4 regions of the Micromonospora sp. WMMD1128 genome follow, and region 1 is predicted to be linked to each of the others. Evidence: riboswitches for the same ligand, from Rfam matches in the RefSeq annotation. Region 1 holds a riboswitch; each other region holds the start of a gene.
What was found. Region 1 has a riboswitch for cyclic di-AMP ahead of O7602_RS18800 (C39 family peptidase). Riboswitches for the same ligand answer to the same signal wherever they lie in the genome.
Positions count from the first base shown of each region.

Region 1 (7,047 bases):
ATCTGCTCCACCGCGGAGAAGCCGAGGGTACGCAGATAGCTCTCGGTGATCTCGCCGCGTACCCCGATGCTGTGCGAGCGGTCGAGCACGGCCCGGCAGAACGCGCTGACCGGCTCGTCGATCTGGCGCAGGTATTCCCGGTCCCCGTCGACGTTCGTCTGCACGCCGACGCCGAGGACCACCACTGGGATCTTCAGGCGCTCGATCAGCCGGGTGAGCGGGTTGAGGCGGCGCACGAAGCTGCGGCGGAAGGCGTTGGCGAGCGGCACCACGAAGACGTCGTACCGCTCGTTGATCTCGTCGGCGTCGCGCGGGTCGGCCGGTGCCCGGTTCGGGGTGATCTGCGCCGTGCCGGTGGCCAGCAGCTTGTGCGCGGCGTGGCTGAACACCAGGTTGCCGCTGTTGTCGCCGATCCAGTTGCCGGCGAAGGTCTCCTCCGGCGTCAGGACGTCGAACGGGCCCTTGCGGGCGCGGAGCAGGATCCGCTGGTGCATCCGGTCGCTCACCTTCCGTGCGGGCCCGGCGAGGCCGGGACCGGCCCCGCACGTGCGGGAACGGAAAGCTTATCCGGCGTTCCCCGGGCCCCGGCCGGCCGCCGCCGCGCGGCGGCGGGCCGCCCGCCACGGGTAGGGTCCCCGGGATGACAAGTGCGCCGACCACCACCCGCGCTCCGCGGCTGCCGTCGCTGACCGGGCTCCGGTGGGTGGCCGCTCTCCTGGTGTTCGGCTTCCACGCCGGCACCATGCGGATCGTCGCCGAGCCGGACCTGAAGGCGGTGGTGGACCGCGCCTTCAGTCTCGGGCTCTCCGGCGTCGAGTTCTTCTTCATCCTCAGTGGATTCGTGCTGGTCTGGTCGTACCGGGACGGCGAGCGCGGTCGAACGTTCCTACGGCGCCGGTTCGCCAAGATCTATCCGAACCACGTGGTGACGTTCGTGGCGGCGCTGGCCGTGGCGGCCTGGTTCGCCGACCCGGTCCTGCCGTGGGCCGCGATCGGCAACCTCTTCCTGGTCCAGGCGTGGATCCCGCTCAACGGCTACTTCTACAGCGTCAACAACGTGAGCTGGTCGCTCTCCTGCGAGCTGGCGTTCTACCTGTGCCTGCCGCTCGTGGTGCCGTGGCTGCGCCGGGCGCGTACCGGTGTGCTGGCGGCCGTGCTCGTCGCCGCGCCGCTGCTGATCCTGGCGCTCTGGCCGGGCCAGCACCTGGTGCCCGAGGAACAGCGGTGGTGGTTCACCCAGATCTTCCCGGTCACCCGCTCCTTCGAGTTCTGGATGGGCGCCGCCGCCGCCGAGCTGATGCGCCGCAACCGCTGGCGCGGCCCGAACCTGACGGTGGCGAGCGCGCTCTTCGTGACCACCTGGGTGGTCGCCGCGCTGTGGATCCGGGCCGAGTTCTGGGCGGCGCTGCTCGCCGTGGCGTACCTGCTGGTCATCACCGCCGCGGCGGACGCCGACGTGCGGGGCCGGCGGACCCCGTGGCGGTCCCGCCCGATGGTCTGGCTCGGCGAGGTCTCGTTCGCGTTCTACCTCGTGCACGTGCTGGTCATGGTGACCATCCTGCGGCTCACCGGCGACTGGGGCACCGGGCTGCCCGGGTGGCGGGGCCCGCTCGCGGTGCTCGGCTTCCTGCTGCTCACCCTGGCGCTCGCCGCCGCCCTGCACCGTTGGGTGGAGGTGCCGATGATGCGCCTCCTCGGCCCGTCGCGCCGGGCCCGCGCCGCCACCGCCCCGGCCGTGCCCGCACCCCGGCCGGCCGCCGACGACGCCGACCGCCCGATCGAGTACGCCGAGTCGCGCCGACCCGACTGACCGGTCCACGCTGATCGGTGGCGTTGCGACACGCCGGGTGACGGTGCGTGGTGGTGGGATCGCGGGTAATTTGTACCCGTGCTTCCGATCGCGCTCACCTGTCCCGTGTGGTGGGTGGCGCGCTGGGCCGCACGCATGCTTGCCAGCCTGGCCGTGGTCGTCGCCTTCTCGTTCGGCGCCGCCACGCTGCCGGCTGCCGCTTCGTTGCCGGCGCCGGGCGGCTCGGTTGGCCCGGTCGCCGGCTCGACGTTCCGCGCCGACGCCGGCTCGACGTTCCGCGGCGATGCCGGCTCGACGTTCCGCGGCGATGCCGGCTCGACGTTCCGCGGCGATGCCGGCTCGCGGGTGGCGCACGACGCCGCCACCGAGCGGCAGACCGTCGCCACCGGCGTCCCGGAGCCTGAGCCGGAGGGCGACGCCGTCCGCCCCGCCGGTCGGCACCCGGTCCCGGCGGGTCCGCCGCCGGCACCGGCCGGCCCGCGGGCCCCGCCCGCGCACTGACCCGCCGCGGGCCCGCCCCCGCCGCCCACCCGAACCTCACCCGCACCCGCCCTCGGCGGCCCGGCCGCGTCCGGATCCCGGTCGCGCCCCCCCGCCCCGACCGGCCGTGCGGAATTCCCCGTCACCGTCTCCCGTGAGGTGCCCGCCGATGTCACAGACCGTTCTCCTCAACTTCCTCACCGCGGTCCCCGAGGCCGCCGCCATCTGGTCGGCCCTGACCGTGCTCGCCCTCGTCCTGCTCACCGTCCTGGTCGCCCGCCCCGAACGAGACGCCGTGACCGAGGCCGAACCCGACCCGGCAGACGTCGAGGCACTGCACCGGGCCGACCTGACCCGGTACGCCGACGAGGTGGCGGTGGCCGCCGCCGGAGCCGCCCAGACCGCCAGGCGTCGCCGCGAGCGGTGGCTGGCCGCCCAGGACGAGGCGGAGCGCGCCTGGGCGGCGTACGACGAGGCGGACTCGGCCGCCCGCCGCCTGGCCGGCACCGCCGCCCTGCCCGAACCACATACGCCTCGCACCCCGTCCGAGTACGCGGCGCGGGAACGCTGGCTCCGTCACGCCGCGATGGCGGCGCACTGGCGGGGCGACCTGACCGCCCGCCAGCTCGCCGACGTGCTGGCCGGCCGCAACGGGTGGGACCCCTGCCACCACCCGGCGACGCAGGAGATCGTGCTGGCCCGGACGGTCCGTGACGGCCGCCGAGCCGCCTGGGAGACGGCCGCCGAGCGGGAACGGCTGGCGTGGCGGGACACCGAACTGGCCGCCGAGTCGGCCCGGACGCTCGCCGCCGAGGCGTACGCCGCCGCGACGGCGCTTCGGCCCGCGCCGGCGTTCCGGGCCGCGCCGGCGACCCGTGTCCCGGTGCCCGCCCCGGTGCGCAGCGCCCGCTGGCGTCCGGCCCGCGTCGGCTGAGCGGCGGTGTGGGGTCGGGCGGCGGTCCCGGGTCGGGCGGCGGTCCCGGGTCGAGTGGCTGCCTCGGCTCAGTGGCTGCCTCGGCTGAGTGGCTGCCTCGGCTGAGTGGCTGCCTCGGCTGAGTGGCTGCCTCGGCCGAATCGTTACCGAACGCGGTGAGCCGGGTCACCGGCCCGGTGTGCCGTCCGAGCCGATGTCCTGCTTCGCGGCCGGAGTCCGTTTTTCCTCCCGCCGGACGTCCGGTTTCCGCCGGCCGGCGTCGTCGAAGCCCCTTGTCCCATTGAGTCACGTCAGTGATCGGCTGCACCGAAATTGTAGTCGCCAAGCACGTTTCCGCAGGTGGGAGCGCTTGGCATGTGTCGTACCCATCGGTAGTGTCGGCGCGTCCGGTGCGGTTGTCGATCGCCGATGGCGTCGCCGTGCCGACCCGCCTAATCGTGCATACGAACCGGGGACCCACAGCAACACCGGGGTGAATCCGCGGAGCCCACGGCCCGCGGTAGGGCGTACTTCCCGCCCGAATCCGTCAGCTAACCCGGTCGGCGGCCACGGAAGGAGCTACCTCCTCGTGTCAACCAACCCCCGATCGTCCCCCCGCCTCCACGGCCTGCGGGGGCCGGCGCGCGCCTGAGGCGACGCGTACCCGACCCCTGATCCGCCCGGCGTCCCGGGCCATCACCCGCGGCCGTCCAGCCCGTCAGCGCGCGTGAGTCCCTCCGCGCGTAGGGCCGGCGTGTGCCGCCCACCCCCGTGGAGGAATCCGTGAAGCACCACCTGAAGCGTCAACTGCGGCGGCTCGCGACCGAGCGCCCGTACCAGATCATCGCCGGTTCGGCGGCGGCCCTCGTGCTGGCCGGTGGCGCCGGCGCCACCCTGACCGCCACCGACGGCGCCCCGGCTCAGCGGGACACCGCCGCCGTGGCGGACCTCGGCTCCCGCCTCAACGACGCCGCGACCCGGAGCGAGGCCAGGGTCGCCGTCCCGTCGCCCAGCGCCTCGCCGAGCGCGTCGCCCAAGCCCTCTCCCACGGCCTCGCCCGTGGCGAAGGTCGCGGCCAAGTCCGCCGACCCGGACACCACGCCGAAGGCCAAGCCGAAGCCACCGTCGAGCAAGGTGCTCGACTACGACTACCAGGCCCAGACCACCTACTACTACTGCGGTCCGGCCGCCGTGCGGAACGCGCTCAGCGCCGCCGGCATCGAGCGCAGCCAGGACACGCTGGCCGTCGCGCTCGGCACCACCGAGATGGGCACCAACTCGGCCGAGGACACCACCCGGGTGCTCAACCAGCAGGTCAAGGGCGACCCGTACCGGACCCGCATGATCGCCGGCGCAGCCACCCCCGGCCAGGTCGACCGGCTCCGGGCCGACGTCGTCAACGCGGTCAGCAACGGCCGGGCGGTCGTCTCGAACATCGTCGGCGACGCCACCGACACGAACGGCGGCTGGCACTCGTTCCCGGGCGGCCACTATGTCGCCGTGATCGGCTACAAGAACGACGGCCGGACGGTACGCATCGCCGACTCGGCCGACCCGTCGCTGCCGTCGTACTGGGTCGCCACGGCCGACCTGGCGAACTGGATGGCCACGCGAGGTTACTCCGCCTGACCTTTTCGGGTACGCGTGAAGGCCGGCACCCCGTTGTTGCGGGTGCCGGCCTTCAGCGTTGTTCGTCAGCTGTTCCAGTGCTTGGTGACGAGGTCGGTGGCCTGGTTCTCCCACTGGGCGTAGGCGTCGGGGTAGGCGCTCACCTGGACGGTCTGGGCGGCCTCGGTCAGGGGCATGTCCTGCCAGCCGTCGACCTGCTTCAAGCCCTTGAGGAAGGCCAGGGTGGAGTATTCGGGGTCGGTGATCTGCTCGGGGGTGCCCCAGCCGGAGGAGGGGCGCTGCTGGAACAGGCCGAGGGAGTCGTGGTCGTTGGTGTCGCCGAGGTGGCCCAGGTTCTCCAGCTTGGATTCCTGGAGGCTGGTGGCGATGGAGATGACCGCCGCCCGCTCGGGCAGGCCCGCCTTCTTCGTCGCGGCGATGATCGCCTTGACGTTGGCGGTCTGCTCGCCGTTGAGCGTGATCGTCGACTGCTTGCCCTCGGCCTGCGCCACGGCCGCGGCGGCGGCGGGCTTGGCGGCGGTGGTGTGGGTGGGGGTGTCGGCGTGAGCGGCGATCGGACCGGCGAACACACCACCGGTGAACGCCAGACCAGCGATACCCAGGACGCTCTTGCGCAGGATCGTGTTCATCAGGGGGCTCCATTCCGGGGGTCGACACACGCACCGTGGGAGGGTGGCGCGCGGGCGAGCACCGTCAGGCGCTCACAGCGTTTCGGGGGGATCCGACGTGGTCCGCGGGGCCAGGGCCGCATCGCGGGTGGGCCGGAGTGACTGTGTAACGACCGGCTGCCCACCGTCATTCCCGGGGGCCGGGTCGGCCGCGCCGCGACGGGCGCTGGCCTTGCTCGATCGTTCACCGGGTTACAACGCCCGCACCCCCGCGACGATTCCGCCGCCAGAGTGCCACCCACCACCCCCGAACCGGACACCCCACCCAACCGCAACACCCGACGACACATGGCAACCGGATTCCACACGCCGTCAACACCCCCAAGCCCACTAACGGGGAACGCCCACGGGTGCCTCAACACGCCCGAGACGTCCATAGCGTTCCACCCGCGCGCCGTTCAGGCGACGACTGGAACGCTATGGCCGTCTCAACGCGCCCGAGACGTCCATAGCGTTCCACCCACGCTCCACCCGCGCCACGACTGGAACGCTGTGGACGTCTCAGCGCGCCCGAGACGTCCATAGCGTTCCACCCACGCTCCACCCGCGCCACGACTGGAACGCTGTGGACGTCTCAGCGCGCCCGAGAGGGCCATAGCGTTCCACCCGCGCGCCGTTCAGGCGACGACTGGAACGCTACGGACGCCTCAGCACGCCCGAGACGGCCAAGCGTTCCACCCGCGCTCCGCCCCGGGCCACGAGTGGAGTGCGCGACCGTCGGACCGGAGTCGGTCATAGGTGCGCCCCGGCACCGGCGGGGTGACGCGCAGGGTGGGCGTCCAGCCGGCGTCGCCGCCGAGGCCCGGGCACGATGCGTCGCGCGCGCGTGACGTCGGTGTCCGCTCTCGCGCACCGTGTCCGTCCGGTGGCAGACTGCGCCGTATGGGCGATGCGAGGGGGACCCGTCACCTGGTGCTCCTACACGGCATGGGGGCCACCGGCGAGGTGTGGTTGCCGTGGGCGCCACTGCTGGAGCGTCACTGGCCAGGACGCTGGCTCGCCCCCGACCTGGCTGGACACGGCTGGTCGCCGCCGCTGCCCCCGAGGGCTGCCACAGGCGGGGCCGCCCTTGCGTCGGGAGACGCCGACGGGGTCGCGGCCGTGCCTGGTGTCGCCGCCGCGTCGGGAGGCGCCGATGGGGTCGCGACCGCGCTCGGTGTCGCCGCCGCGTCGGGAGACGCCGATGAGGTCGCTGCCGCGCCCGGGGCCGTCGATGAGGGCGCCACCGTGACCGGGTACTCCTTCGCGGCCCTGGCTCAGCGCGTCGTGGACGGGTTCGGGGCGGTCCGGCTCGGCCCGAACGACCGGCTGGTGCTGCTCGGGCACTCGCTCGGTGGCGTGGTGGCGCTGGCGCTGGCCGCGCGCCGGCGGGGCCTGCCGGTGGACGCGGTGGTCGGCCTCGGCATCAAGGTGGCCTGGTCGCCGGCCGAGCTGGCGAAGGCGGAGGAGTTGGCCGCCCGGCCGGTGACCTGGTTCGCCACCCGTGACGAGGCGGCCCGTCGTTACCTGCGGGTGTCCGGGCTCGCCGGGCTGTTCGCTCCGGACCA
Region 1 covers NZ_CP114902.1:4,217,582-4,224,628, reverse strand. The annotation lists gene O7602_RS18820 (polysaccharide pyruvyl transferase family protein) at 1-494, opposite strand, end outside; gene O7602_RS18815 (acyltransferase) at 641-1,810, shown strand; gene O7602_RS18810 (hypothetical protein) at 1,889-2,311, shown strand; gene O7602_RS18805 (hypothetical protein) at 2,460-3,224, shown strand; cyclic di-AMP (ydaO/yuaA leader) riboswitch at 3,643-3,784, shown strand; gene O7602_RS18800 (C39 family peptidase) at 3,987-4,832, shown strand; gene O7602_RS18795 (hypothetical protein) at 4,898-5,461, opposite strand; gene O7602_RS18790 (alpha/beta fold hydrolase) at 6,383-7,047, shown strand, end outside.

Region 2 (7,047 bases), 2.1 Mb from region 1:
GGCGCGTCTGTGAACTGGCCCGAGACGAGTACGGGCTGCGCCGGCTGGTCGCCGACGCGGCGCTGGCGAACCCGGCGTCGCTTGCGGTGCTCCGGCGTACCGGGTTCGTGCCGGCCGGCGAGGTGGACCTGAACGGGCAGCCCGGCCGGCGGCACGTCCTGGACCTTCATCCCAAGTCGTAGCAGGCGATCGGCTCGGTTACCGCGCCAAGCTTGTCTGCCTCGAACAACCCGATGCGCGAGATATTGAAGGAAAGGTCGACAGGGGACGTCGGAAGGTCAGCCGTCGGTCTGGTCGCGAAGCGCGTGATCGTTACGTGCGGCCGGTAGAGATCGCCGCTCAAGTCGTACCCCGAACGCTTGGCTTGCTCCTCCTGCGCCGCAGAGTATGGAGCGAAGAAGTCTTCGACGACCGGCTGCCCGGGCGAGAAGCGAAGCGGTAGCAGAGCGTCAGAAACCTCGTTGTGCAGGGACATCATACTTGGACTCCTTGCATAGGAGACCTCGTAGTAGTTCCCCGGAGTCAGATAGTAGCCAGTGTGCTCCGAGGTGATCGGTGAACGTCGACTGGCCGCAAGCGCCTCCACACGCAGGACGATCTCATCGATCTTGAGACGCGAAAAGCGAGCCATGTAGAGCGTCATATGGGCTAGACGCTGCTGCCCATCGACGTGGATCAGACCGCCGCGGGTCTGGAGCTCACCGCTCAGCCGCTGCACCTCTGCCGCTATCGGTTGCGGCGGCAGAATCGCCACATTTAACAGCGTCGTTTCCAGACTGATATCCGACTGTCGCACCCGCACATCCACTCGTCCCACGTACTGGACTGTACCACTCTAAACCGGCCGATGCTATCATCCATCCATAACTACATGACTCTAATGGGGAAACGATGCCTGACCAGCAGGTTCACATCGGCCGACAGCTTCAGCGGAAGCAGTTCAGGCACCTGTTGCGACAACTCGGAACCCGCATCCTCGACCTCCTGCAACCCGTGATTGTGTTCGGCGGATTGATTATCATCCTGGTTCTGAATATTCCATGGATGAAGCCTGTCCTCGACCGCGTCGACCTCAAAGATACGAGCGGCTTGACGCAAACGTTGATCTTTGCCACCCTAGGCGCCGTGTTTCTGGAGGTGCGCTCCATAGCACAGCGCGTCGAAGACAATTCTTCCGAACAGAAGCATCTCGCCGACCCGTTAGATGTTTACGCGATACTTATCGATCGCATCAGGTCGATCAAGCGGCCGGAGGAGAAGTGTCTGGATGTGCTTGGCATGTCGCTCTACACCGCGTGGCCAAGTATCGGGTTCTGGCTGAACAGGACCGAGTTGCAAGATTGGAAGATACGCATGGCGGCGGTCGTGGAGAGCGACGCGGGTGGCCTGTTCCCGACGGAGTGGGTCGATGAGGGACGCAACAACCTCACGCAGATCTACGACATGCAGCAATCTCCCGCTCTCGCGCGCCGCCGCATCACGCTTGAGCCGTACGGCTACAACTTCGTACCGGTAGTGCACGGCTTTCGGCTAGGCAATGGCGACTTGTTCTACTCCCTACTGGGATGGGGCCCGGACGGTCGCATCAGTCGAGACAAGTATTCTTACGAATACTTGCCATCGGAAGACAGATCACCCTCGGCCGAGTCCATCCGGGATGTCTTTGACTCATGGTTTGTCCGCGCATGCAGGGACCGCTGGCCGAGGCCCTCATGAGCAATGCCGTAGCCGTTGCCGCCGTCAACTCGGTCGCTCGTCCCCGGAGGGCCACGCCTCCACCCGGGCCTACGTCGGACACGGCAAGCGCAAGAAGTGACCGGAACGAGTGAGGCCCAGGCCGGGAACAAACCCTGACCTGGGCCCTACTTGTGGAGCGGGTGACGGGAATCGAACCCGCACTGTCAGCTTGGGAAGCTGATGTTCTGCCATTGAACTACACCCGCAGGCGGCACCACTGTACCTGAGGTCACCGCCCCCGTGCACCCAGGTACCCCCGCGTCGCCACCACCTCGCCGAACTGGAGTGGATCAAGAACGCCCGGTGCGGACCGGCCGGGGATGTTGCATGCCGGCAACATATGGCCGTTCTCAAATGCGTCGATGGGATGTAACGTCTGCCCCACGTTTCCGACCCGACGTGACACACCCCCGGTCACGTCGTCAGAAAGAGGTGGGCCCATGGGACTTCGTCCCAACCTGCTGACCCGGCGTACCGCCGGTGTCGCGACGTCGACCCTCGCGCTGCTGCTCAGCACCGCGGCCGTCGGCGTCGTCCCCGCTGCTTCGGCCTTCTCGGCCGCCCCGGTCGGCGGCTGCGCCGAGCCGGCCGACAGCCACGCCAACGCCCGCGTCGCCAAGGGCGGCAACGTCAAGCTCGACCCCAACGAGCTGACCGCGCAGCAGGTACGCGAGCGCGAGGCCGACCTCGCCGCCGCACAACGCGCACGCGCCAACTTCCGCACCGGCGCCGTCGCCCCGCTGGCGACCGTGACCATCCCGGTCGTCGTGCACGTGATCCAGGAGAACAGCACCCGGGCCGGCGGCAACATCACCGACTCGATGATCAACCAGCAGATCAGCGTGCTCAACCAGGCGTACGCGGGCTCGACCGGCGGCGCGGCCACCGCGTTCTCCTTCTCACTCACGAAGATCAACCGCGTGACCAACACGTCGTGGTACCCGATCGTGCAGGGCTCCTCGGCCGAGCGCTCGATGAAGACCTCGCTGCGCCAGGGCGGCAAGAACACGCTCAACATCTACCTGGGCGAGCTGAGCGACAGCCTGCTCGGCTGGGCGACCTTCCCGAAGCGGACGCTCGACAAGATGGACGGCGTCGTCGTGCTCAACGAGTCGCTGCCCGGCGGCACCGCGACCAACTACAACCAGGGCGACACCGGCACCCACGAGATCGGCCACTGGCTGAACCTCTACCACACCTTCCAGGGCGGCTGCTCCGGCTCGGGCGACGGCGTCTCCGACACCCCGGCCGAGGCGTCCCCCGCCTACCAGTGCCCGACCGGCCGGGACACCTGCTCCGCGACCGGCAAGGACCCGATCACCAACTTCATGGACTACACCTACGACTCCTGCATGTACCAGTTCACCGCCGGCCAGGCGAGCCGCATGCTCACCGCGTGGAACGCGTACCGCGCGGCCTGACCTCACCCCACCACGCACCGACGCCGGCCCCGTCCTCGGACAGGGCCGGCGTCGGTCGTTTTGCGGACCGCTCGGACGCCGGAAGGGCACCTCGGCCCGCGGATCCGGTCGGCGCAGCCGGATGTGACCGCCGGCCGGAGCCGACCGGATGAGATCAGGCGGCCGGGCGACGGGTGTCGAAGCCGTGCCGGCCGCGCCGGCCCTCCGGGGCGAGCGGCCCCTCACGGAGAGCCGGCGTGGCCCGCCGCGGATCGAGCGGCTCGTGACCGAGAGCCGGCGCGGAGCCGCGCGGGTCGAGCCAGAGCCGCATCTCCGGCCGGCCGGTGCCGGGGCGGGCAGCCGGGTCGCGCCGGGTCAGCATCGCCACGTCGACGGAGAACTCGAACAGTTTCCAGTCGCCGAGCGGCGCCGCCCGGCCGACCCGGGCCAGCCGGGCCACCGTGCCCGGATCGGTCACCGGGTGGGCGCGGCCCGCGACGTACGCCTCGTCGTCGCTCTCCTCCGGCGGGAACGAGTGCAGCGCGTAGCGGCCGTCGCGTTCGAGGTCGCGGCGCTTGGGCGAGTCGATGACGAAGCACCACAGCCCGTCGTCGGTGATCAGTGGGGAGACCGGGTGCACGCGGGGCCCGCCGTCGGCGCGGACCGTGGCGAGATAGCCGAAGCCCGGCCCGTACTGCTGGATCAGAAGGCGGATCTCGGCGGCGAGTCGGGGCTCGTCGGCGGCGAATTCGGACCAGGAAGCCATGCCGACATTCTATCGAACACTTGTACGACAGCGCAGTCCGACACGCAGGTCACCCGCATCGGTCGCTATGGTGTTCCGATGCTGCTCTCCGACCGCGACCTGGTCTCCGAGATCAAGGCGGGCACGCTCGCGCTGGAGCCCTTCGAGCCCACACTGGTGCAGCCGTCCAGCATCGACGTACGCCTCGACCGGCTGTTCCGGGTCTTCAACAACCACCTCTACACGCACATCGACCCGTCGACGCAGCAGGACGACCTGACATCGATGGTGGAGGTGCCGGAGGGGCAGGCGTTCGTGCTGCACCCGGGTGAGTTCGTGCTCGCCTCCACGCTCGAGGTGATCTCGTTGGGCGAGCAGCTCGCCGGCCGATTGGAGGGCAAGTCCAGCCTGGGCCGGCTCGGCCTGCTGACGCACTCCACCGCCGGGTTCATCGACCCGGGCTTCTCCGGTCACATCACGCTGGAGCTGTCGAACGTGGCGAATCTGCCGATCACGCTCTGGCCGGGCATGAAGATCGGCCAGCTCTGCATCTTCCGGCTCTCCTCGCCGGCCGAGCACCCGTACGGCTCGGCCGTCTACGGGTCGCGTTACCAGGGTCAGCGCGGCCCGACGCCGAGCCGGTCGTGGCAGAGCTGGCGCACCTGGCCGACGCGCTGACGCCAGCCGATCGTGGTTGTTAAGAGGGGCCCCCGCCTATACCGAATGCGTTAAGCGGGGGCCCCTCCTTACACCTCAGGTGGGGCGGCCGTAGCTGTTGATGTCGCCGTCGTCCACGCGCTTCATGGTGATGGGCTTGCCGGACTGGGAGGCGTGCACCACCCAGCCGTCGCCGACGTACATCCCCACGTGGTGCAGGTCGGCGTAGTAGAAGACCAGGTCACCGGCGCGCAACTCGGCGCGGCTGACCCGCTTCGTGACGTTGTGCTGCTGGCGGGCGTTGTGCGGCAGCGAGACACCGGCCTTGGCCCAGGCGGCCATGGTCAGGCCCGAGCAGTCGAAGTGGTCCGGGCCGGCGGCGCCCCAGACATAGATCTTGCCGATCTGGGCGCAGGCGAACTTGACCGCCACCCCGGCCGCGCCACCCGGGTATCCGGCCGGGCAGGGCGCCGGGCGCAGCTTGCCACCGCCACCGTTTCCGTACACCTTGAGCCGCAGCTTCTGGAGCTTGGCGATCTCGGCGTCGATCTGCTTCTTCTTCGCCGCGAGCTGGGCCTCGGTACGGCTCAGGTCGGCGACCATCTCGTCCAGCGGCTTCTTCTTCGCCGCCAGCTCATCGCGCAGCTCGGCGATGGTGCGCACCTGCTCCTGCTGGTGGCGCGCGAAGCGGTCGAGCAGCTCCAGGCCACTCATCAGCTCGCCCGGCGAGCGGCTGCCCAGCAGGGCGTTGACGGTCGAGAGGTTGTCGCCCTTGTACGCGTCGGCGGCGAGCCCGCCGACCTGGCCGAGCGCGGCGTCCACGCGGGCCTGGAGCGGGGCGATCCGCCGACCGAGCGCGTCGGCCTGCTTGCGTCGCAGCGCGAGCTGCTCGCGTACGGCGTTGACCTGCTCGATGACGGGTTCGAGCTTGTTCCAGTCGCGGTCGATCCGGGCTTCGATCTCGGCGACCGAGGGTTCGGCGTGGGCCGCCGTCGCGCCTCCGGTCAGGACGACCGCGGCGCCGACCAGGGCGGCGAGTGTAGTGGTGAAGCGGGACCAGCGGGAACGCGGCGCGACGGCGGACCGGTCGATCGACCGGCTCGACGACGGCCGCGGGGCATGGTGTGCCACCGGGCGTCGGTACTCCTTCTTCCTGACCGCCTACCGGGTTAGCTGACGGGTTCGGGCGGGAAGGGGGACGCCCTACCGCAGTGGCTGCGGATTCACCCCAGGTACCTGGGTCCCCGATTCGCCCGGAGGCGACTCGGCGGTGTCGGACCGTCACCGGCCGGGTTGGACGGTGAACGTACGGGCCGACAATTGGCCAGAGTAGGGATCCCCGTTATCGATCCGCAACCCGAACGGCCGTGACACTCCGTACGGAATGGGCAACCCCGGACACGAGTGAAGCTTTTTTTCACATCAGATTATCCGGCGGAAAGGTATTGACCGTCACGGGTGCGCGGAGTGAGGGTGGGGACGCAGTGACCCCCATCCCTGTCCAGGAGGTTCGATGCACCTCTCGCCCCCGCCGTCGGCCGGACGGATGCTGCTCGCCGCCGCCGTGGCGACAGCCACCGCGCTGGCGACCACCGGCCCGGTGACCGCCGCGCCACCGAACACCCTATCCAGCAACGACGACAGGCAGAAGCAGTACGCCGCCGCGGCGGCCGAGTACGGCGTGCCGCAGAACGTGCTGCTCGGCGTCTCCTACCTGGAGTCCCGCTGGGACGCCCACCCGGGGCAGCCCAGCACCAGCGGCGGCTACGGCCCGATGCACCTCACCGACGCCGCGCACGTCCTCGCCTCGCCCCGCAGCGCGCACGTCGACGAGGACGAGGACCCGCGCGGCGACGACTCCCGCCCGCTCACCCTCGACCCGGCCACGACCGCCGCACCGGCCCGGGAGAAGCCGCTGCCCACGGCCTCGCTCCAGACGCTCGACGCCGCCGCGACGCTCACCGGCCTCGACGCGCAGAAGCTGCGCACCGATCCGGCCGCGAACATCCGTGGTGGCGCGGCGCTGCTCGCCGCGTACCAGAAGGCACTGGGTGGGCCGGTCGGTGCCGGCACCGACGCGGCGGCCTGGTACGGCGCGGTGGCCCGCTACTCCGGCGCGGACACCTCGGACGCGGCGGCGGCCTTCGCCGACGAGGTCTACGACCAGCTCGGCCAGGGCGCGACCCGGACCACCGACGACGGGCAGCGGGTCACCATGGCCGCCACCGCCGCCCGGCCGGACCGCGGGGTGCTCAGCCGGCTCGGGCTGCGCCACGCGCAGCGGCCGGACGGGCTGGAGTGCCCGGTGCGGCTGGCCTGCGAGTGGATCCCCGCACCGTACGAGCAGCTCAGCGCGGACCCGGGCGACTACGGCAACCACGACCTGGGCAACCGGCCGAAGCAGCAGAAGATCGAATACATCGTCATCCACGACACCGAGGGCTACTTCGACCCCAGCGTCGACCTGGTGAAGCGCGCCGACTACCTCGGCTGGCACTACACGCTGCG
Region 2 covers NZ_CP114902.1:6,321,155-6,328,201, forward strand. The annotation lists gene O7602_RS28690 (GNAT family N-acetyltransferase) at 1-182, shown strand, start outside; gene O7602_RS28695 (2'-5' RNA ligase family protein) at 167-817, opposite strand; gene O7602_RS28700 (hypothetical protein) at 892-1,716, shown strand; tRNA gene O7602_RS28705 (tRNA-Gly) at 1,870-1,943, opposite strand; gene O7602_RS28710 (zinc metalloprotease) at 2,178-3,158, shown strand; gene O7602_RS28715 (pyridoxamine 5'-phosphate oxidase family protein) at 3,313-3,903, opposite strand; gene dcd (dCTP deaminase) at 3,982-4,560, shown strand; gene O7602_RS28725 (C40 family peptidase) at 4,636-5,670, opposite strand; cyclic di-AMP (ydaO/yuaA leader) riboswitch at 5,684-5,819, opposite strand; gene O7602_RS28730 (peptidoglycan recognition family protein) at 6,053-7,047, shown strand, end outside.
Region 2: it holds a riboswitch for cyclic di-AMP, as region 1 does, so the genes downstream of both, O7602_RS28725 (C40 family peptidase) here and O7602_RS18800 (C39 family peptidase) in region 1, are expected to answer to the same signal.

Region 3 (7,047 bases), 3.0 Mb from region 1:
CGCTCACCGGCGACCCGCGCGTCTACGGGCGGGTCTACCTGGGCACCAACGGCCGGGGCGTGCTGGTGGCGGACCGGCTCGGCGGCACGCCCTCGCCGACGCCGACCTCGGCCAGCCCGACGCCGACCCCGACGTCGCCGAGTCCGACCCCGACGCCCACGTCGCCGAGTCCCACGCCCACGCCGACCTCGGCCAGCCCGACGCCGACCCCCACGTCGACCGGGCGCGGCTGCGCGGCCACCTACACGATGACGAACACCTGGCCGGGTGGTTTCCAGGGGGAGGTGGCGGTGCGCAACTCCGGCACCACGCCGATCGCCGGGTGGACGCTCACCTGGACCTTCCCGGACGGCCAGCGGATCAGCCAGCTCTGGGGCGGGTCGCACACCCAGACCGGCTCGGCGGTGACGGTGACCGACGCCGGCTGGAACGGCAACCTCGCCGTCGGCGGATCGACCACGGTCGGCTTCACCGGCACCGTCACCGGCGGCAACCGGGCGCCGACGGTGTCCTGCGCGGCCCGCTGACCGCGACTGCCGATCACACAGGTGGCCGCCCCCGGAGTACCGGGGGCGGCCATCGCTTTCGTGACCGGAGCCGTGACCGAGGACGGCTGCCGCGTGCGGGACGAGGTGCGGTCAGCCGTCCAGGCCGGCCGGGGAGTTCGGCCGGTCGACGTCCACGAACTCGATCTCGTCGGCGTCGCGTCCCCGGCTGCCGGCCGCCCGGGCGGCCGTGCCGGCGGCCCAGCCGATGGCGGCGCCGGTCAGGGCCGCCGCGATCAGCAACGTCCACGGCAGCGCGGGCCGGCGTCCGGCGAGCGCGTCGAAGGCGAGGCCGGCCCGGCGGCGTGCCTCGTCGGCGGCGGAGCCGACCAGGTCGGTGGCGTCGTCGGCCAGGCCGGAGGAGTTGCGGCGGGCGGAGAGGGCGGCGTCCCGCACGCTGTCACCGGCGGCGCCGACGGCAGTGAGCAGGTGCTGCCACGCCTGGTCGGCGACCCGCTCGGGCTTGCTGCGGCGGTCCATCAGGCTGGATCCGAACATCGTTCTACCTCCTCGGGTGCCGAAGCCCGACGGCCACTTCGGACTCCGGCGTTCATCCGGCGCGTCACGGTTCACTCCCACGCGCAGTGCCCCGGGAAGCCCTCCGCCAAACCCCACGCGGCTGGATCTTGGTATTAAGCCGCCCCCGGAGGGGCGATTCCGTACCAAGATCTCCGGGCTCCCGAGATGCGGACGGCGGGTACCGGGAGGTGGGAAGCGGGGGCGGAACGGGACGAAGCGGGTGAACGCGCCGAGCGGGCGGGTGTTGGTCGCGACGTGCCTGCGCCCGCTACCCTGGGTCAGCGGATCGGCCGACTCGGACCTGTCGTTCGGCCGATCGCGGTCCGCGTCGAAGGGGAAATCGGAACCCGTAAGTCCGGATTGGGTTCGCCCAGGTGTGCCCAGTCCGCAAATTGCTCATCCCCGGGGGTGGCGACCGGGGCCGTTGGAGGAATACTCTCGGTCGCGGCCCGCGTACTGATGAGGCGCCCGAAGGGGCGAGTGGAGGTGCTCGCGTGAGCCTGTCGATCGTGAAGTCGATGCGTCCGGGTGGGGTTGTCCAGATCGCGCCCCGTGGGGAGATCGATGTCGACACCGCATACGAGGTGCGGGAGTCGATCGCCGAGGTGCTGGCCAAGGGCCGCCCCGCACGGATCGAGCTCAACATGCGGCTCGTCACGTTCATCGACTCCGTCGGCATCAGCGCCATGGTCGCCGGCTTCCAGACGTGCGAGGTCAGCGGCGTCAAGCTCGTGGTCACCGAGCCGAGCCGGTTCGTGCACCGGCAGCTCTGGGTGACCGGCCTGCTGGGCCTCTTCGGCGCGCCCGAGCCCTGGTTCGCCGACGAGGCGCCCGAGGTGCTCCCCGGCGCCTGACCGTCACCGGCCCACCCCACGTCGGCGCGTCGCGTTGACTCCACTCGGCCCTCGCCGGTCGGGGACCTTCGACCCGTTGCCAGCCCGGCCCCGGTACGGGACGATCGTCCGGACCCATGACGGCGAGGGGGGCGGGTTGCAGAGCAGCGACAGCTTCAGCTACACCGTGCAGGCCCGGTGCAGCCGGGCGGACGCGGTGGCCCTGCTCGGCGACCTGAGCCGGCAGGGCGAGCTGCATCCGTTGATCGTCCGGGTCCGGCAGTTGCCGCCCCGGCCGGGCGCGCTGGCGAGCTACGCGATCACCGACCGGTTGGAGCTCGGCCCGCTGCACTTCCCGGTGACCTACCAGGCGGACGTGTTGATCGCCAACGAGGACGAGGTGGTCACCGTGGCCCGGCAACAGCCGGCGACGACGGTGCGCAACCACACCCGGATGCGCGACGAGACCGACGGCGTGGTGCGGATCGACGTGGAGATCACCCTCACCGCACCGGCACCGCTGTTCGGCTACGCGTTCCGGCAGGCCCGGGCCGCCCACCTGGGTCTCGCCGCCCGTCTCGGCGCGACCCTGGAGGGTCGACCGGCCTGACGTGGCGACTCAGCCGCTGCGGCGCAGCCGACCCCACGGCTTGTACGTGGACAGCACGGTGGCGACCAGGAGCAGCGTGGTCGAGACGGCCGGCGGCACCACCAGATCCACCCGCAGGTGGGTGTCGGCGGCCCCGGCGAGCGCGCCGAGGTGCCGGATCCGGGGAGTGAGCAGGAGCAGCACCAGGCCGAGCATCACGGTGGTGAGCGCGAACTTCACCAGCACCCAGCGCCAGCGCAGCAGACCCCACGGGGTGAGCAGCGCGCTGGCGGTGCCGACCAACCAGACCGCCACGCTCAGCGGCGCGAACAGCCAGGTGGCGAGCAGTGCCGCCGCCGGGTACACCACCTCCGGGTCGGCGCCGCGCAGCCCGGCCACGCCGAGCGCGAGCAGCCCCAGGTCGGTGCCGAGCCAGCCCAGCGAGGTGACCAGGTGCGCGGTGAGCAGCGCCTTACGGCCGGCGGGGGAGAGTCGTCCCATGCGTCGATCGTCGACCGCCGCGTGGCCCACGTCGTGGGCCACGCGGCGACACCCGGTGTACGTCGGGGAGCGTAGTGCTCAGTAGACCGACAGGTGCACGTGGTTGGTGTGGTCGCTGGACGGGTCGCCGTTGCCCCCGCTGTAGGACTTCCAGCCGCTGCTGGGCAGCCAGATCTCCTTGAACCAGATCACGTAGAGCACGGCGAGCCGGTCGGCGTTGCGGATGAAGTACGCGGACAGGTTGTTGCCGTACGTCTTGTCGCCGCCGCTGGCGACGCCGCCGAAGCCGTTCTTCTGGGCCGCGAAGTCGCAGGCCCGCCCCTTCGGGTGTTCACCCGAGCCGCTGGGTCGGTGGCAGGAGACGTACCTGGTGAAGCCGGCCGCCTTGGCCTGTTGCAGCGCGTGCAGCGTGCGCGGGGTGATGCAGCCGCTGGCCGGCGTCGGGTCGTTGACGCTGCACGACTCCGCCGGCCACGAGCCGTCGGAGTTGCGCTTGGCCGGCTTCGCGTTGGCCGAGGACGAGCCTCGGGCGCTGCTGCCGCCGCCACTGCTGCCGGCGCTCGCCGGCGGCTTGCGGTTGGCCACCTCCAACGCCCGTTCGGCCTGCTCCTTGCGCTTGGCCATCACCGCGACCTGCTTGCGCTGCTCGCTGATCTCGACGGTGAGCGCGGCGCGGGTGCGGACCGCCTCGTCCCGGGTGGCGATCAGCTCGCGCAGGGTCCGGTCCTCGTGCGCGGCGACGGTCTCCAGGGCCGCGGCCCGGTCCATGAAACCTTCCGGGCTGTTGCTGGCGAGCAGCGCCGCGGCGGTGCCCATCCGGCCGGTGCGGTACGCCACCCCGGCGATCTCGCCGACCTTGGCGTCGCGTTCGGTCAGTTCCGCGCCGATCGTGGTGAGCCGGTCGTTGAGCTGTTTCTGCCGGTTGACCGAGTTGTTCAGCGCGGCCTTGGCCTCCAGCCAGCCCTTGCTCGCGGCGTCGAGCTGGGCGCGCAGGGTCGGTGTGCCGCCCTCGTCGTCGTCGCCGGGTGCGGCGGCGAGCCGGCCGGTCGGCGCCGCCGTGGCGGGGGAGACCGGCACGGTCGCGACGCCGAGGGCCAGCGTCGCGACGAGCAGGGCCGCCAACCGGGCGGCCGTCCGTCGTACAGGTGCCACTGTGGGCATTCACGTGTCCTTCCGTCAACCGCCGACCGGGTTAGCTGACGGGTTCGGGACGGAAGATCCCTACCGCTGACGCGGATGCACCCCACGTACGTGGTTCCCCGGCTCGCCCCACGGGCGATTAGGCGATGGCCGCTCCACCGGCGCCGGAGTGACGCCCGTGGGTTGGCCGCGATCGAGCCTACCGGCGCGGCCCGGACCCGGCTCCACCAGCCGGAGCCGAATACCGGGCAAAACCGGCAATTGTCAACAATAGCCACCCAGATTTAAGTTTGTTCTAATTACCACTCGGTCGGGCCGCAGCCGCCGGCGGACGCTCCGGGTTCGATCTGCAACGTGGCGTGATCGATCGAGAAGTCCTCGTGCAGCGCGGCCCGGGCGGCGGCGAGCACGGTGGCGACCTCGGCGCGCGGGTCGGTGGTCAGGTGCGCCGAGGCGACGTCCATCCCCGAGGTGAGTGTCCACACGTGCAGGTCGTGCACCTCCGCCACGCCGGGCACGGCGGCCAGCCGGTCGTGCACCGCGGTCACCTGGAGGTGCTCCGGCGCGGCCTGCACCAGGATGCGTACCGCGGCCCGGCCGAGCCGCCAGGTGCGCGGCAGGATGAACAGGCCGATCGCCACCGCGACCACCGGGTCGGCCCACCACCAGTCGGTGAACGCGATGACGATCGCCGCGCCGATCACCCCGAGCGAGCCCAGCAGGTCGCCCAGCACCTCCAGGTATGCCCCGCGCAGGTTGATGCTCTCCTGTGCGCCGGCTCGCAGCAGCGCGAAGGCGGCGATGTTGGCCAGCAGCCCGAGCACGGCCACCACGAGCATCGGCCCGGCGAGCACCTCGGGCGGCTCGCCGAACCGGCGTACCGCCTCGACCAGGACGTAGACCGCGACGGCGCCGAGCAGCACCGCGTTCGCGAGCGCGGCGAGCACCTCGAGCCGGTAGAGCCCGAATGTGCGCTGCGGGTCGGTCCGGGCACGCCGGGTGGCGGTGATCGCGGCGAGCGCCATGCCGATGCCGAGCACGTCGGTGAACATGTGCCCGGCGTCGGAGAGCAGCGCGAGCGAGCCGGTCGTGAAGGCGGCCACCGCCTCGACCAGCATCAGCACGGTGAGCAGCGCGAACGCCGCCCAGAGCCGGCCGGCGTGGCGCTGCGCCGCGTTGGTCACCGCGCCGCTGTGGTCATGACCTGCACCCACGCGCACACCCTCCGCCCCATAGCTCGGCCGGAACCAATCTATGCTCACATCGCTATGTGTGCAAGTGAGGTGGGTCAGCCCACCGGGTCGAGCGTGGTCAGCCGCTGGGTGGCCCGGGAGAGCGCGACATAGAGCGTGCGTACCCCCGAACCGGGGTCGGCCCGGATCTCGCCCGGCGCGACGAGCACCACCCCGTCGTACTCCATGCCCTTGGCCTGGAGGCTGGTCACCACCTGGAGCCGGCCGGCGCCGAGCTGGCCCAGCCAGCCGGCCACCTCGTCCCGGCGCGGCACCGGCGTGATCACGCCGACCGTGCCCTCGACCTCGGCCAGCAGCGCCTCGGCCGCCTCGACCGTGGCCGCGGGCAGCTCGGCCGCGGCCACGGCGCGCTGGACCGGCGGCACACCCGTCGAGCGCACCGCGTCGGGAAGCGTCAGGTCCGGGTACAGCCGGCGGATCTCCGCCGCCGCCACCGCGAAGATCTCCGCCGAGTTGCGGTAGTTGGTGGTCAGCTCGTAGCGGTGCCGGCGCCGCCGCCCCAACGCCTGGTCCCGGGCCCGGTCCAGCTCCTGCGGGTCACCCGTCCAGGCGGTCTGCGCCGGGTCGCCGACCACCGTCCAGGACGCCAGCCGGCCGCGCCGCCCCACCATCCGCCACTGCATCGGTGAGACGTCCTGCGACTCGTCCACCACCACGTGGGCGTACTCGCGGTAGTCCGCCGGGCGCTCCCGGGCCGCCGCGCGGGCGGCGCGCTGCCGATCGGCGTACGTGCTCAGCTCGCGCACGCCGCCGGCGAGCTGGTACGGGTCGCGCTTCGGCCGGGCCCGCTGCACCGGCTTGCCCAGCAGCGCGTCCAACTCGTCGAGCAGGGCGACGTCGGCGACCGTCGGGCCCTCGTCGGCGAGCGTCAGGTAGGCGTCGGTGAGCAGCCGGATCTCGGCCGAGGAGAGGATCCCGCCGGCGTACCGGCGCAGCCGCTCGGGCCGGGCCAGCCAACCCAGCACGTGGCGCGGGTGCAGCCGGGGCCACCAGGCCCGCAGGAAGTCGCGGAACTCCGGCCGTTCGATGATCTCGTCCTCGAACGCGGGCTGCTCCGGCAGCCGGCCCACCCGCAGCGTGCGGGCCTGCGCGTAGAGCGCGGCGAGCACCGCGTCGAACGCCGCCCGGCGCACCTCGTTGCGGCGCGCGCCCCGGGTCAGCGTCCGGTCCCGCACCGCATCCAACGCCTGCCGCTCCAACCGCAGCAACTCACCGCGGTAGAGCAGGCGCAGCTCGGCCGGGGAGTCCGGCACCGCGTCCCGGGCCGCCCGTTCCAGCACCCGGCGCATCCGCAGCGACCCCTTCACGGCCGCCACCTCCGGCGGGTCGGTCCGCGTCGCCGACAGCCCCGGGAACAGCGAACCGAGCGAGTGCAGGGTGGCGGTCTCCTCGCCGAGCGAGGGCAGCACCGAGGCGATGTACTCGACGAACACACCCGACGGGCCGACCACCAGGATGCCGCCGCCGGCATAGCGGGCACGATCGGAATAGAGCAGGTACGCGGCCCGGTGCAGCGCCACCGCCGTCTTGCCGGTCCCCGGGCCGCCGGAGACGATCGTGACACCGTTGCCGGGGGAGCGGATCGCCTCGTCCTGCTCCCGCTGGATGGTGGCGACGATGTCCCGCATGCCCCGGCCGGTGGCCCGGGACAGCGTGGCCAGCAGCGC
Region 3 covers NZ_CP114902.1:1,258,212-1,265,258, forward strand. The annotation lists gene O7602_RS06130 (cellulose binding domain-containing protein) at 1-527, shown strand, start outside; gene O7602_RS06135 (hypothetical protein) at 639-1,043, opposite strand; gene O7602_RS06140 (STAS domain-containing protein) at 1,559-1,918, shown strand; gene O7602_RS06145 (SRPBCC family protein) at 2,055-2,507, shown strand; gene O7602_RS06150 (hypothetical protein) at 2,517-2,987, opposite strand; gene O7602_RS06155 (hypothetical protein) at 3,066-4,148, opposite strand; cyclic di-AMP (ydaO/yuaA leader) riboswitch at 4,153-4,283, opposite strand; gene O7602_RS06160 (cation diffusion facilitator family transporter) at 4,427-5,341, opposite strand; gene O7602_RS06165 (AAA family ATPase) at 5,416-7,047, opposite strand, start outside.
Region 3: it holds a riboswitch for cyclic di-AMP, as region 1 does, so the genes downstream of both, O7602_RS06155 (hypothetical protein) here and O7602_RS18800 (C39 family peptidase) in region 1, are expected to answer to the same signal.

Region 4 (7,047 bases), 1.4 Mb from region 1:
GCGCACGACATGACGCCGACGCTGGAGAAGATGTACCGGGCGATGGGGCAGGAGGTGCCGCGGGTCAAGCGGATCCTGGAGCTGAACCCGACCCACCCGCTCGTCACCGGGCTGCGCAAGGCCCACGGCGAGGGCGGCGACAGCGCCGCGCTGACCGAGACCGCCGAGCTGCTGTACGGCATGGCGCTGCTGGCCGAGGGAGGCGAGCTGACCGACCCGGCCCGCTTCACCCGCGTCCTCGCCGACCGTCTCGCCCGCAACCTGTAGGTGCAAGGCGGGGCCCCTTTTTATCGCCTACGCGATAGGAAGGGGCCCCGGTTAACACCTCTGCCGGGCGAGCCGGGGGAGGTGGATCAGAACTGTTAAGCGGGGCCCCTTCCTATACCGCAGGCGTTAAGCGGGGCCCCCGCCTTCATAGCTGGCCGGGGAAGAAGCCGTGGCGGGCCAGCGGCTCGACGATCTGGTGCTCCTCGTACGACAGGTGCGACAGCAGCGTGTCGGTGAGCAGGTCCACCGCCTCCTGCAACGCGGTGAAGTCGCCGGGCGAGCCGATCAGCTCCACCAACGCCCGGTCGACGCTCTCCACCACCCCGTGGATCACCACGTGTTCCTCCTCGAGGCGGTCCAGCACCGGTGCCAGGCCCGCGTCGGAGCGGCGCAGGTGCGGGAAGATCGAGGCGTCCTCCAGGCCGTGGTGCTGGGTCACCACCGTGCAGTACGCGGCGCAGTACGCGCCGAGCGTCCAGTTGTTCTGCCGCATCGTCATCTCGTTCAACGCGGCCCGCGCCCCGCCCGGCGAGACCGTGCCACGCGTGACCTGTGCCAGCAGGTCACGCACCTGGGCCAGCTCCTGGCGCAGGTGGTCGTGCACGTCCACCAGGTGCTGCCCGGCGGCCTGCGCACGGGCCGGGTAGACGTGTCCGGCCGGCGCCGGTGGGGCGCTCGGCCGGTCCGCCTCGTCCCAGAGGCGGCGCGCGCTCAGGCGTACCCCCGGATCCGGGGTGGGGGTGACCGCGAGCGCGGTCGGGAAGCCGGTGGCGGCCTGCTCCTCGGCGACCGCGCGGGCGCCGCTGCCCGGCGTGGTGCGCTCGGCGGCGACCAGCTCCCGGACGGCCGGCGCCACCTCCTGGGCGAAGAGTTGGATCGCGCGCGGCTCGTCGCTGCCGAGGATGAAGGTGGTGATGCCGTGTTCCAGCGTCAGCCCGGCCAGCTCCTCCACCCACTGTTCCGGCGGGCCGGCGAGGAAGCCGGTGGACGAGCGGGCGAACGTGCCGGTGACGTTGAGCATCCGGCGGATCGCGCCCGGGTCCCGGCCTGCGGCCCGCGCGCCGTCGTCGACGAGCGTGTTGAGCGCCGGCAGGTCGTCCGGCCCTTTCGGCAGGTACGCCAGCGACGGCAGCCAGCCGTCTGCGGCGCGCCCCACCAGCCGCAGCATGCGCGGCTTGTACGCGCCGACCCAGATGCCCACCGGGTGCGCCGGGGCCGGCCCGCGTTTCGCGCCGACCACGCGGTAGTGCTCGCCGGCCACCCGGATCATGCCGCGCCGGCCGGTGTCCCAGACCTCGCGGATCACGGTGATCGCCTCGTCGAGCGCGTCGACCGCCGCGCCGGGGGAGAGCCGCCGGCCGCCGGTCGCCTCGATGGCGTCCCAGAACGCGCCCGCGCCCAGCCCGAGTTCGATCCGGCCACCGGTGAGCAGGTCCAGGCTGGCCACGCTGCGGGCCAGCACCACCGGCTGACGCAGCGGCAGGTTGAGCACGTTGCCGGCCAGGCCGATCCGGTCGGTGGCGGCGGCCACGTACGACATCAGCGTCCACGTGTCCAGGAAGCCGGGCTGGTACGGGTGGTCCTGGAACGTGACCAGGTCCAGCCCGGCCTGCTCGCAGAGCGTCGCCAGCGCCACCACCTGCTCGGGGTGCCCGGCGGCGGGGGTGAGGAAGCCGCCGAAGGTCAGCTCGTGTCCGTGTTCGGTCATCCGCCCCGCTCCTCGCGTGATCTTGCCCGGTCCCGCCCACGGTAGCTCCGTCGTCGGGCCGGACGGCCGTGTACCCGGCACCGATCCCGTGCGGCGCGACCGATTCCGCCCCCACCGCGCTCGCCTGGCCCGATCGCCCGGCTGGGTGAAGAACGTCACAAGAAGTGGGCAATCGCGGATATTCGTCCCTAGCGTCGGTTCCGTTCGCAGACGCGGACACCACGGGCCGGTAACGCCTAATCCCGCCGCCGGCCCGGCGGAACCGAAACTCGGGCGGGAGCGGGGGACCCACAGGTTCCACGGTGCACGTCACCTCGGGGTGAAGCCGCCACCGGCGGCCGGGCTCCTCGGCCCGAACCCGACAGCTCACCTCGTCGGCGTGGAGGAATCCACATGTCAACTGCATACTCAGCCCGGCACCGCCGGAGCGTGGTCCACCGCGCCACGGCCCGCCGGACCGCTGTCGGCGCGATCGTCGCCGGCGCCGCCACCGGCGCCGCGGCACTGCTCGGGCCGGCCGCGCCGGCCAGCGCCGCGAGCGTGAACTGGGACGCCGTCGCGCAGTGCGAGTCGGGCGGCAACTGGCACATCAACACCGGCAACGGCTACTACGGCGGGCTCCAGTTCTCCCGGAGCACCTGGAACGGCTACGGCGGCCAGAAGTACGCCGACCGGGCCGACCTGGCCAGCCGCTCCGAGCAGATCGCCGTCGCCGAGAAGGTCCTGCGCGGGCAGGGCATCGGCGCCTGGCCGGTCTGCGGCAAGAAGGGCGGGTCGACGAAGAAGTACGCCGCCAAGGAGTCCGGCTCGACCACGTCCGCGAAGAAGGCCACCTCCTCGCAGAGGGCGTCGGCGCCGAAGAAGGCGTCCGCGCCGAAGCGCTCCAGCAGCGCGCCGGTCGCGGGCACCTACCTGGTGCGGCCCGGGGACACCCTCTCCGAGATCGCCGCGACCCAGCACGTCGACGGGGGCTGGCGTGCGCTGTACGCGGATAACCGGGCCGTGGTCGGCGCGGACCCCGGCCTGATCTTCCCGGGTCAGCGGCTGCGCCTGCGCTGATCCTGAGTCGTGTCGCGTCGCGATCCTGGGGACCGCGTCGCGCCCACGAGCGATGCGAACGCCCGGCCGGGCCGTCCGGCCGGGCGTTCGCCGTCGCGCGACACGCCGGGAACGGCCGGCGTACGTCCTGCGTGCGGCGTCGGCGGCCGGTCCGGTACGGCGGGTGACGAGGTTCCGACGTCGACGGTTGCTATGGTCACGAGGCTTGGCTAGGACGTGAAGAAAGCGCGGATATGACCAACGATGCGTTCTCGGCCGCCGCGAGCCTCGACGAGCTGCTGACCCGCACCCAGCAGGCGCTGGCCGCGATGCGGTCCCGGGCCACCGTGCACGCCGACGGCGAGCCGGGCGAGCTGCTCCGGGCCGAGGGCACGGCGGCCGGCGGCCGGGTGCGCGCGGTCGCCGTCCAGGGTGGCCGGTTGGACTCCGTCGCCGTCGACCCGGCGCTGGCCGACGAGCCGCTTGACGTCCTCTGCGGACACCTCGTCGTCGCCGTCAACGCCGCGCTGACCGAGTTGGACGCGCAGGTCAGCGCCTCGGCCCGGGCGGACACCGACGCGCTCGCCGCCCGGCTCGGCGGCCTGCCCGACCAGGCGGAGCTGTTCAGCCGCGCGATGCACGAGGTGGCCGCGCGCATCCGGCGAGACCGCGCCGTCGCGTCCCGCGCCGCCCGCCCCGCCTGACCAGGTCCGTCCACCCGGCCGGCCCATGCGGCACCGGCCGCGCCGCGTCCGACTGCTCGCCCGGTGCTCCGGCAAAGCGCCGGCGTCGGCGAACGCGCCTTCCCTGGTCTGCTTACTGGGATTGACCTTCCGAATAGCGGGAACGGCAGAGATCTTGGTAGGAAAGTGCCCCCATAGGGGCCGTTTCGTACCAAGATCTCGAAGCCGGGAGCCGGGAGCCGGGAGCCGGGAGCCGGGAGCCGGGAGCCGGGAGCCGGGAGCCGGGAGCCGGGAGCCGGGAGCCGGGGATACGGAACGGCCGGCCGTCGAGGAGGACGACGACCGGCCGTTCCGCGTCGCGGTCAGCTCAGCGTGACCGCGGTGTCGTCGACGACGAAGGACGTCTGGAGCGAGGCGTCCTCCACGCCGCTGAACGAGATGGTCGCCGTGGTGCCGGCCAGCGACGAGACGTCGAAGGACCGCTGCACGTAGCCGGTGGCCTTGTTCAGGTTGGAGTAGGTGGCGAGCGTGGTGCTGCCGGCCTTGACGGTCAGCTTGTCGTAGGCGGTGGTGCTGGTCGACTCCGCGCTGTCGATGTGCAGCCAGAAGCTCAGCGTCGCCCGGCACCCGGACGGGATGGTCACCGACTGGCTGAGCGTGTCGGTGTGCGAGGAGCCGTAGCCGTCGAGCCACGCCTTGTACGAGCCGCTGTGGGAGGCCTGGCCGCTGTCGGTGGTGATGACGCCGGACGTGGCGCTCCAGTTCGCGCTGCCCGACTCGAAGCCGGGATTGGCGAGCTTGTTGCCGGAGCAGCCGCCCGACGGCGGGGTGGAGGTGGCGGTCGGGGACGGCGTGCCGCCGCCGGAGCAGGTCGGGTCGCCCGACTGCGCCGGCACGCTCACCGCGTCCCAGGCGGCCTTGACCGTGTTGAACTCGGTGCAGCCGCTCGGGTAGAGGTTCTTCGCCGCCTGCAGCGTCCAGGTGCGGTACTTCAGGTACGACGAGGACGAGGTCTTCAGCAGCATCGCGTTATACATGATCTTGATGGCCTTCTGGATGCCCAGGCCGGTCACGCTGCCGCCGTTGCAGGTCGAGCTGCTGGGCTGCCCGTTGGTCGGGCTGTTGCCGTTGGCCAGCAGGTAGAACCAGTGGTTGCCCGGTCCGGCGGAGGCGTGCACCTCGCCGGAGGGCACGCTGCTGGAGTAGCAGTTCGGGTCGCCCAGCGCCGACGGGTTGTACATGTTGCGGATCGGGCCGGAGCCGACCAGGTTGATCTTTTCGCCGACCAGGAAGTCCGGCGCGTCGTAGCTGGACGGCTCGTTGGCGAACCACTCGGTGGCCGCGCCGAACGTGTCCGCCACGAACTCCTGGGTGCCGCCGCGGGAGATACCGCCCGGGGTGTGGTCGTCGATGCCGTGGCCGATCTCGTGGGCCACCACGTCGAGCGAGCCGATCCACTGGCCGGCGGTGTTCTTGCCGATCTGGACCTGGGAACCGTCGTAGTAGGCGTTCTGGTCGTTCAGGCCGACCCGGATCGGCCAGTAGCCGCCGTTGCCGTCGGCGCCGTTGCGGCCCAGCCACTGGCTGAGCATCTTGTGCTCGGTCTGCGCGCTGAACAACGCGTCGACGCAGCCGGTCTCCTTGTTGGTGGCGGTGCCGTTGCCCCAGGCGTCGTCGGTGCCGCTGAACGTGCTGTTGTTCGCGGCGTCCTGGCAGCTGAGGTTGGTGACGCTCGGGTCCTTCATGGTGTAGGTGCTGCCCGACTTGGTGGTGTTCAGGGTGAGCGGGCTCGGCCCGTTCCAGGCGCCGGTGCCGGTGCCGTTCACGACGTGCTCCAGGGTGCCCAGGACGGCGCCGGTGTGGGCGTCGACGTCGACGGTGAGTCGGCTCGGCCCGTCGGCGCCGGTGCCGCGCACCGTGGTCTCCCAGGCCAGCGCCGGCTTGGCGCCGAGCGTGTAGACGACGAGCGTGCTGCCCTCGACCGCGCTGACGGTCTTGAGCTGGGCACGTGCCGTCTTGACGGCGGCGGCCGAGGTCAGCTTGGGGGTGGTGGCGAGGGCGCCGATGGGGCGCTGCTGCGCGACGGAGGCGTACTTCAGGTTGCCGGCGGAGTCGGTCGCGAGCACGAAGTCGCCACCGACCACCGGCAGGCCCTTGAAGGTGCGCTCGTAGGGCACGTACTGGGTGCCCTCGGAGGAGATGACGGGCTTCTGCACGAACGCGTCGTCGGAACCGGCCTGGAGGTAGGCGGGACGGTTCGCGACGAGCGTGCGGGCCGACTCGGCGGCCGTGGCGCGGGCCTGGGCGAGGCTGGGTGCGGCGGGCCCGGGCGGCGCGGCCTGCACCGCCGCGGCGGTGCCGGCGGCGAGCACGCCGGCGGCAGCCGCGCCGGTGAGCGCGGCGAGGCGAGGTGAGAGCTTCAAGAGGGTTCGCTCCTGTTCTGAGGCGCGCCGCACGGAGCCCGGTGGGGTCGGGCGGCGCGATGGTGCGAGGCAGGTGACGGTCGGTCTCCGGAGCTGCCGGCGTGGCTCCGGGTCGACGGATCGACCGTCCGAGCCGCCGGGGGTTGGCGACTCGGAGAGCACGATCACACGCCGCTGGATCCGGGAGCAATGGGTGACCTGGGCAACCGACAGCCGTCGGACATCCCGCCGGCACGGCGAATTCAGGAAGCCATGATCTTCAATAGCCCCTGATCAGGGGGAACATTGTCGGCGACCGCCCGGCGGGTGTCCGACCTGCGTGCAATGCCGCTGTTCGCCGATGGCGCACATAGATTCAGCGCGGCCCTCGGGTCCGCGTCGGCAGCCCGGTCGGCACCGGCGGCAGCGAGGGAGAACCGGTCGGCCCCGGGAGGGGCGTCCCGCTCGGACTCGCGCTCGGGGTCGGGCTCGACGGCGTGGCGCTCGGCGTCGGTGCGGCCGACCGGCTCGGTGCCACCGTGCGCGGCGGCGGCGCCGGGCGGGTCGGCTCCGGAGCGTCGCGGGGGAAGGCCGGGTCGTGGAAGCGGTAGCGGTCCGGGTCGAGCTTCATCGCCTCGGTAGCCCGGGTCATGAACTGCCGCCAGATCGGCGCGGCCCCGGTCGAGCCGTACACCTCGTAGCTGCCGCCACTGGTCCGCAACGGCTTGCCGTCGGTGGTGCCCAACCAGACCGCCGAGGCGAGCGCGCCGGTCCACCCGACCATCCAGGTGTGCACGTTCTTCGTGGTGCTCTGCCCGGCCTGCCAGGTGCCGGTCTTGCCGGCGGAGTCCCAGCCGTTGTCCAGCCGGGCCGCCCGCACGCGGCGCAACGTCCAGTCGAGCTGGTTCACCGCCTCGGCGTCGAGGTCGAGATCGGTCTGCCGGAGCCG
Region 4 covers NZ_CP114902.1:2,847,218-2,854,264, forward strand. The annotation lists gene htpG (molecular chaperone HtpG) at 1-267, shown strand, start outside; gene O7602_RS13025 (LLM class flavin-dependent oxidoreductase) at 413-1,975, opposite strand; cyclic di-AMP (ydaO/yuaA leader) riboswitch at 2,226-2,370, shown strand; gene O7602_RS13030 (transglycosylase family protein) at 2,369-3,034, shown strand; gene O7602_RS13035 (YbaB/EbfC family nucleoid-associated protein) at 3,268-3,717, shown strand; gene O7602_RS13040 (M4 family metallopeptidase) at 4,059-6,119, opposite strand; gene O7602_RS13045 (transglycosylase domain-containing protein) at 6,475-7,047, opposite strand, start outside.
Region 4: it holds a riboswitch for cyclic di-AMP, as region 1 does, so the genes downstream of both, O7602_RS13030 (transglycosylase family protein) here and O7602_RS18800 (C39 family peptidase) in region 1, are expected to answer to the same signal.